One region of the Aquitalea pelogenes genome, then DNA from elsewhere that is predicted to be linked to it. Evidence: riboswitches for the same ligand, from Rfam matches in the RefSeq annotation. Region 1 holds a riboswitch; the other holds the start of a gene.

What was found. Region 1 has a riboswitch for cobalamin ahead of ACE3SE_RS13125 (HoxN/HupN/NixA family nickel/cobalt transporter). Riboswitches for the same ligand answer to the same signal wherever they lie in the genome.
Region 2: another riboswitch for cobalamin. It lies ahead of ACE3SE_RS05585 (TonB-dependent receptor domain-containing protein); the one in region 1 lies ahead of ACE3SE_RS13125 (HoxN/HupN/NixA family nickel/cobalt transporter).

What each region holds. Positions count from the first base shown of each region.
Region 1 is NZ_JAYSDA010000015.1:86,828-90,233, forward strand. Features, by position in the region: gene cbiB (adenosylcobinamide-phosphate synthase CbiB) at 1-410, shown strand, start outside; gene cobD (threonine-phosphate decarboxylase CobD) at 403-1,389, shown strand; cobalamin riboswitch at 1,432-1,608, shown strand; gene ACE3SE_RS13125 (HoxN/HupN/NixA family nickel/cobalt transporter) at 1,710-2,768, shown strand; gene ACE3SE_RS13130 ((2Fe-2S) ferredoxin domain-containing protein) at 2,785-3,114, shown strand; gene ACE3SE_RS13135 (cobaltochelatase subunit CobN) at 3,111-3,406, shown strand, end outside.
Region 2 is NZ_JAYSDA010000005.1:16,126-19,531, forward strand. Features, by position in the region: gene cobT (nicotinate-nucleotide--dimethylbenzimidazole phosphoribosyltransferase) at 1-829, opposite strand, end outside; cobalamin riboswitch at 982-1,187, shown strand; gene ACE3SE_RS05585 (TonB-dependent receptor domain-containing protein) at 1,363-3,201, shown strand; gene cobU (bifunctional adenosylcobinamide kinase/adenosylcobinamide-phosphate guanylyltransferase) at 3,271-3,406, shown strand, end outside.

The DNA.
Region 1 (3,406 bases):
TGGACGCCATGTGGGGCTACCGCAACGAACGCTTTTTGCACTTTGGCTGGGCCGCCGCCCGCTTTGACGATGTGCTCAACCTGATTCCCGCCCGCCTCACCGCGCTGACTTACATCCTGCTGGGCCATACCCGTCAGGGCTGGCAATGCTGGCGCGCCCAGGCCCCCACCTGGTACAGCCCCAATGCCGGGCCGGTGATGGCCGCCGGTGCTGGTGCGCTGGGTGTGCTGCTGGGCGGTGCCGCCAGCTATCACGGCAAGCTGAAACAGCGCCCCACCCTGGGCCTGCAACGCCCGCCGGTGGCCGAGGACATCGCCCGCGCCATCGCGCTGGTACAGCGCAGCCTGTGGCTGTGGGTGGCGCTGGCTTTGCTGGCTGGCTTGCTCAACTGGAGTTTTTCTCATGCTTGAACACGGTGGCGGCATCCTGCGTGCCGCAGAGCAATACGGCATTGCGGTGAAAAACTGGCTGGACCTGTCCACCGGGCTGAACCCGCAAGGCTGGCCGGTGCCGCCCATCAGCCCGCGCAGCTGGCAGCGCCTGCCAGAACAGGACGACGGGCTGGAACAAGCCGCGGCGGATTACTATGGCAGCCCGCTGCTGCTGCCGGTGGCCGGTTCCCAGCCTGCCATCCAGCTGCTGCCGACGCTGCGCCCGCCCTGCCGGGTGGGCATGCTGCCCTTGTGTTATGCCGAACACCCCTGGCACTGGGAACAGCACGGCCACACGCTAAGCCGTCATGCGCCCGAGGACATCGACACGGCGCTTGATGAACTGGACGTGCTGCTGCTGTGCCACCCCAACAACCCCACCGGCACCACCTTTTCCCGCGGCCGGCTGCAAGACTGGCGTGCCCGGCTGGCCAGCCGCGGCGGCTGGCTGGTCATTGACGAAGCCTTCATGGACGCCACACCGGAACACAGCCTGCTGGGTGATGTCGGCCTGCCGGGGCTGATTATCCTGCGCTCGGTGGGCAAGTTCTTCGGTCTGGCTGGCGCGCGGGTGGGTTTTGTGTTTGCCTGGCCGGCCCTGCTGCAACAGCTGGCCGAAGCCATCGGCCCGTGGAGCATCAACGGCCCGGCGCGTGAAGTGGTGAAACTGGCCTTGCAGGACCACGTCTGGCAGCAAACCATGCGCGGGCAACTGGCCCGCGACAGCCAGCGTTTGCAGCAGCTACTGCAAGACCACGGCCTGACTCCGGCAGGCGGCAGCCGCCTGTTCCAGTGGCTACACGGGGCGTACTGCCCGGCCTTGTTCGACTTTCTGGCGAGCAAAGGCATTCTGGTGCGCCGCTTTGCCGATGGCCCCAGCCTGCGCCTTGGCCTGCCACCCGACGAAGCGGGCTGGCAGCGGCTGGAAACCGCACTTGGTCAATGGGAAAAGCCTTGAAAATCAGTCGGCAGAATTCCCATTTACCCGCTTGTCACGTATCATGCCCGCTTCCATGACGGTGCCCCATCGGGGTGAAACGGGAATGCGGTGAGACACCGCAGCTGCCCCCGCAACTGTAAGCGACGAGTCCGCATCACATGCCACCGGCCCATCCGGGAAGGCGATGCCGGGTAAAGAAGCGCGAGCCAGGAGACCGGCCGTCATACGTGTCGACGCAGGCTGAATCCGGGCGGGGTGTACCGGGGGATTGCACGATGCCGCCCACTGCAGGCGGACAGTGCCCTCGCTTGCGGCGACGTATCGTCTCCGAGGGCATCATGCAAGCAGATCTGCGTTCTTCCTTACCTTACAGCGGCAAGCGCCGCTCCCGTCATTTACTGGTGTTGCTGCCCTTGCTGGCAGCCAACCTGCTGGTATGGGCCTGGGCACTCACCGCCTTTGCCGACCACCCGGCCCAGCTGGGCACCGCTTTGCTGGCTTACCTGCTGGGCTTGCGCCATGCCGTGGATGCCGACCATATCGCCGCCATCGACAACACCGTGCGCAAGCTGATGCAGGAAAACCAGCAACCGCTGTGCGTGGGTTTTTTCTTTTCCATCGGTCATTCCCTGCTGGTGATTGCCGCGGTGGCTGCGGTGGTGTTTGCCACCCGCGCGCTGCAAGACCAGATCAACGGCTTCCGTGAAATCGGCGGGGCCATCAGCACCGGCATTTCCGCCTTTTTCCTGCTGGCGCTGGCCGCAATGAACCTGTCTGCGCTGCGCGGCATCTGGCACAGCTTCCGCCGCGCCCGCGCGGGTGAAGCCGTGTGTGACGAGCAGCTCAACATCCTGCTGGGCAACCGTGGCATGCTGTCGCGCCTGCTGCGGCCCTTGTTCCGCATGGTGAGCAAAAGCTGGCACATGCTGCCCATCGGCCTGCTGTTTGGCCTGGGTTTTGATACCGCCACCGAAATCGGCCTGTTTGCCATTGCCTCCTCGCAAAGCGCGGACGGCATTCCCTTGTGGAACATCATGGTGTTTCCGGTGCTGTTTGCCGCCGGCATGGCGCTGGTGGACACGCTGGACAGCATGCTGATGGTGGAAGTGTACGGCTGGGCCTTCATCAACCCCATCCGCAAGCTGTGGTACAACCTCACCATCACGCTGGTGTCGGTACTGGTGGCCGTGTGCATAGGCGGGCTGGAAACCCTGGGCCTGATTGCCGACAAGCTGAAGCTGAGCGGCGGTGCCTGGGATGTGGTGGCCATGCTCAACGACAATCTGGCCCACTTCGGCTATTTCGTGGTGGCCTTGTTTGCCCTTACCTGGGCGCTGTCCGCCGCCATCTACAAGTGGAAACGTTTTGACACCCTGCCCGGCCAACAGGCTGGGTGATTGCCGCGAGAACCGCATGCGACTGCATTACAAACACGTGCTGATGTGTACCGGCCCGCGCTGTACCGAAAACGGCCAGCAGGCCGAGGCCATGTTCAAGCAACTGGGCCAGGCGATTGACGCCTGCGACGGCCTGAAGGTGAAACGCACCCGCAGCCATTGTTTTGCCGTGTGCAAGGAAGGCCCCATCATGGTGGTTTACCCGGAGGGCGTGTGGTATCGCAAGGTGGATGCCAGTGCAGTACAGCGCATTGTCAGCGAGCACCTGCACGGCGGCACACCAGTGGAACCCCTGATTTTCCATCGCCTGGGCACGGGCGATGTCAGCACGGAAAGCCCGCAATGACGCATGACAATACTGGCGGCATCGTGCTGCTCAGCCATGCCGGCACCGACCTTACCGCGCTGGGCCGCGTCCACTGGCCGCAGGATTTCAGCCCGGTGTCCGGCCTTGCCCTGCAACACATCACCGATGAAAACCAGATGCAGCAGTTGCTGGACGGCCCGCTGGCCAGCGCCCGCATCCTGCTGCTGCGCGTACTGGGCCGGGTGCAGGCCATCCCCGCTTTCGATGCCCTGCGCCAGCAGGCGCTGGCACGGCGACAGGCGCTGATCATCCTCAGCGGCACCGGCGAGCC
Region 2 (3,406 bases), on a different contig from region 1:
CGGCCACTGCCGGGTCGATGGCGCGGGCGGCCAGGGCGGCGGCGCTGGCAATGAAACCATCCACCAGCGCAGGCACACCCAGTGCCGCGCCTTCCAGATAAAAACCCGCCATGGCGGCAATTTCCAGCCCGCCCAGTTCGGCCAGCACAGCCTGGCCATCCAGAGACTGGCCTTGCAGACGGTCCAGCGCCTGTTGCACCACGCGGCGCTTGTTGACGAGGCCGGCGTCGTCGATGCCGGTGCCACGGCCGACAATGCTGTCCGCGCTGTAGCCCGCCAGACGGCAGATCAGCGCGGCAGACGGCGTGGTATTGCCAATGCCCATGTCACCGGCAATCAGCAGATTGGCACCGTGTTCCACGGCGCGACGCGCCGCAGCGCGGCCCACTTCCAGCGCAGCAGCGCATTGTTCTGCCGTCATGGCGGCTTCCACTGCCAGGTTGGCGGTACCGGCGGCTACCTTGGCCTGCACAATGGGCAGTTCCGGCAGTTGACCCAGCACACCCACATCCACCACCTCCAGCCGAGCGGCAATGGCGCGGGCCAGCACGCAGATGGCAGCGCCACCGGCAGCAAAATTCTTCACCATTTCGCCGGTCACGATGGACGGATAGGCGGACACACCTTCTGCTGTTACGCCGTGGTCACCGGCAAACACGGTGATGGCCGGCTGCAGGGGGGCCGGAATGGTTTTGCCTTGCCAGGCAGCAAAGCGACAGGCCACCGTTTCCAGTACACCCAGGCTGCCAGCCGGTTTGGTCAGCGAATTCTGGCGTTGCAGGGCGGCTTCATGAAAAGCGTGGGCAGGAAGGGCAATGGCCTGGGGCATGGTGTGGTTTCTCGAGGTTGGCATGGACTAGAGCGCGACTCTAAGACATGGGGGGCAGCACGGCAAGCTGAATGCCCTCATGGCAATGGCATTGCTTGTTGCATATCAAGACTGTTCGTGCCAGATTGCCGCGGTTTCGCTCTATTCTGCCGTATAATCGCTGCCGGACAGGTGTCCGGATTTGCATGATCCGGATGAAACGGGAAGCCGGTACAAGCCGGCGCTGCCCCCGCAACGGTAAGGTCTGGCTGGTGGATACCGGCCCAGTTGTCGCCATTGCCACTGTTGCCCATCAGCAACGGGAAGGCGCGACAGCGCAAGACCAAGCCCGGAGACCGGCCTGTCGCTTATCGTCTGCCGCATGGCAGGCGGTCGCTGTATATCGCGGGGAGGCGATCTGGCAAACAGCAGGCAGGCTCATCAGCCCGTTCCGGTGTCATCCATTCTCCATGGCGCAAGCCATCCTCTTCGAACTTCCTGTGGCTGTGGCAGCGTTTGCCCGGCCGGTTTCATGTTTCTGGAGTGTGTGTTTCATGTTCAAAGCCCGACAATCCCTGTGGCTGCTGGTGTTGGCCAGTGCAGCCCAGGCCGACGTCCTGCCCGTTTTTCAGGGCGATGAAGTAGTGGTGACCGCTACCCGTCAGCCGCAATCGGTGGTCAAGACCTTGTCGGATGTGTCGGTGATCACCCGTGAAGACATCGACCAGTCCTCGGCCACCAATCTGCCGCAGCTGCTGGCGCGGGTGCCGGGCATCGAAGTGGTCAGCTCGGGCAATGTCGGCAGCCAGACCAGCCTGTATCTGCGCGGTAGCAATGCCAACCAGACTATCGTCCTGCTGGACGGCATGCGTATCGTCTCCGCCACCAGCGGCACTACCGCGCTGGAAAACATTCCGCTGGACAGCATCGAGCGTGTTGAAGTGGTGCGTGGCAGCAGCTCCAGCCTGTATGGCGCGGATGCCATTGGCGGAGTAATCCAGATCTTCACCCGTCAGGGTAGTGGTGCACCGCGCTTCAACGCCGCGCTGGGATTTGGCGACCATGGTCTGGTCAAATCCTCGGCGGGTGTCAGCGGCAAGGTGGACAATACCGCTTTCAATCTGCAGCTCAGCCAGGAGCAGACCGAAGGTTTCTCCGCCACGAATCCGCAAAGCAGCAGCTACAATGCCGACCGCGATCCCTATCGCAACCTGTCCTACAACGCCAGCCTCACCCAGACCATTGCCAGCGGACATGATATTTCGTTGCAACTGTTCCAGATCATGAGCAAGCTGGACTACGACGGCTATCAAAGCACCGGTGAGGACTTGCAGCACAGCCGCCAGACCGGCGCGGCACTGGAATCCAGAAACCGCTTCAACGATATCTGGAGCAGCACCCTGCGTTACAGCTACACCATGGACCGCCAGGAACACTGGAATAACGGTAATCTGAGCGCCCGGGTCGACTTGTATCAGACCGCCCAAAATGCCGTTCTGTGGCAAAACGACCTGCAAACCGGCTGGGGCAAGCTGCTGGCCGGTGCCGAATACACCGAACAACATGTGGACAGCAGCACCTCCTACGATGCCCACTCGCGTAGTAACAAGGCCGGCTTCCTCGGTTACAGCGGTGAATTTGGCCGCCATTTGCTGCAAGTCAGTGTCCGTCGCGACCAGAACGAGCAGTTTGGTGGCAAAACTACTGGTCAGCTGGGCTATGGCTACCGTCTGAGCGATGCCCTGATCGCGCGTGGTAGCTACGGCACCGCTTTCAAAGCCCCCACCTTCAACGACCTTTATTATCCGCTGGACCAATATGGCTATGCCGGCAACCCGAACCTGAAACCGGAAACCTCGCACAACAGCGAACTGGCCTTGCAATTCAAGGATAACGGCCGTTCGGCATCGTTGACGCTGTTCCGCAACAGCATCAATAACATGATTGCCATGACCTCCGACTACAGCACCGTGACCAATATCAGCCAAGCCACCATTCAGGGCGGCACGCTGGCCGGAGCCATGGCAACGGGTAACTGGGATTTGTCTGCATCCGCCACATATCAGGACCCGCTGGACAACGCCACTCATCAGCAATTGCAACGTCGCGCCCGTGCCTATGGACAAATGGCGGCTGCCTATGACTGGGGCAAGGTCACCACCGGGGTGGAGTGGCAGTTGAGCGCCAAGCGCCGGGATACCACCGATAGCGGCAGCAATGTCTGGCTGGGTGGCTATACACTCACCAATGTGTATGCCAATTACCGCTTTACCCGCGAGTGGGCGGCCACCGTCAAACTGAGCAATCTGTTTGGCCGTCACTACACCACGCTGTATGGCTATAACACAGCCGGGCTGGGTGGTTTTGTCGGTGTAAGCTACCAGCAGAAATAAACCGGCACGCCCATGGCGTGCTACTCCCGGGGGCACCTGACCCGCCCCCCGGATCATCAGGAAACCAGCATGACCCACCTGATCACCGGCGGTGCGCGTTCCGGCAAAAGCCGCCATGCCGAACACCTGGCCATCCAGCATGGCGGCCCGGTCTGCTATATCGCCACCGCCGAAGTGCGTGACGAAGAGTTTGCCGAACGGGTGC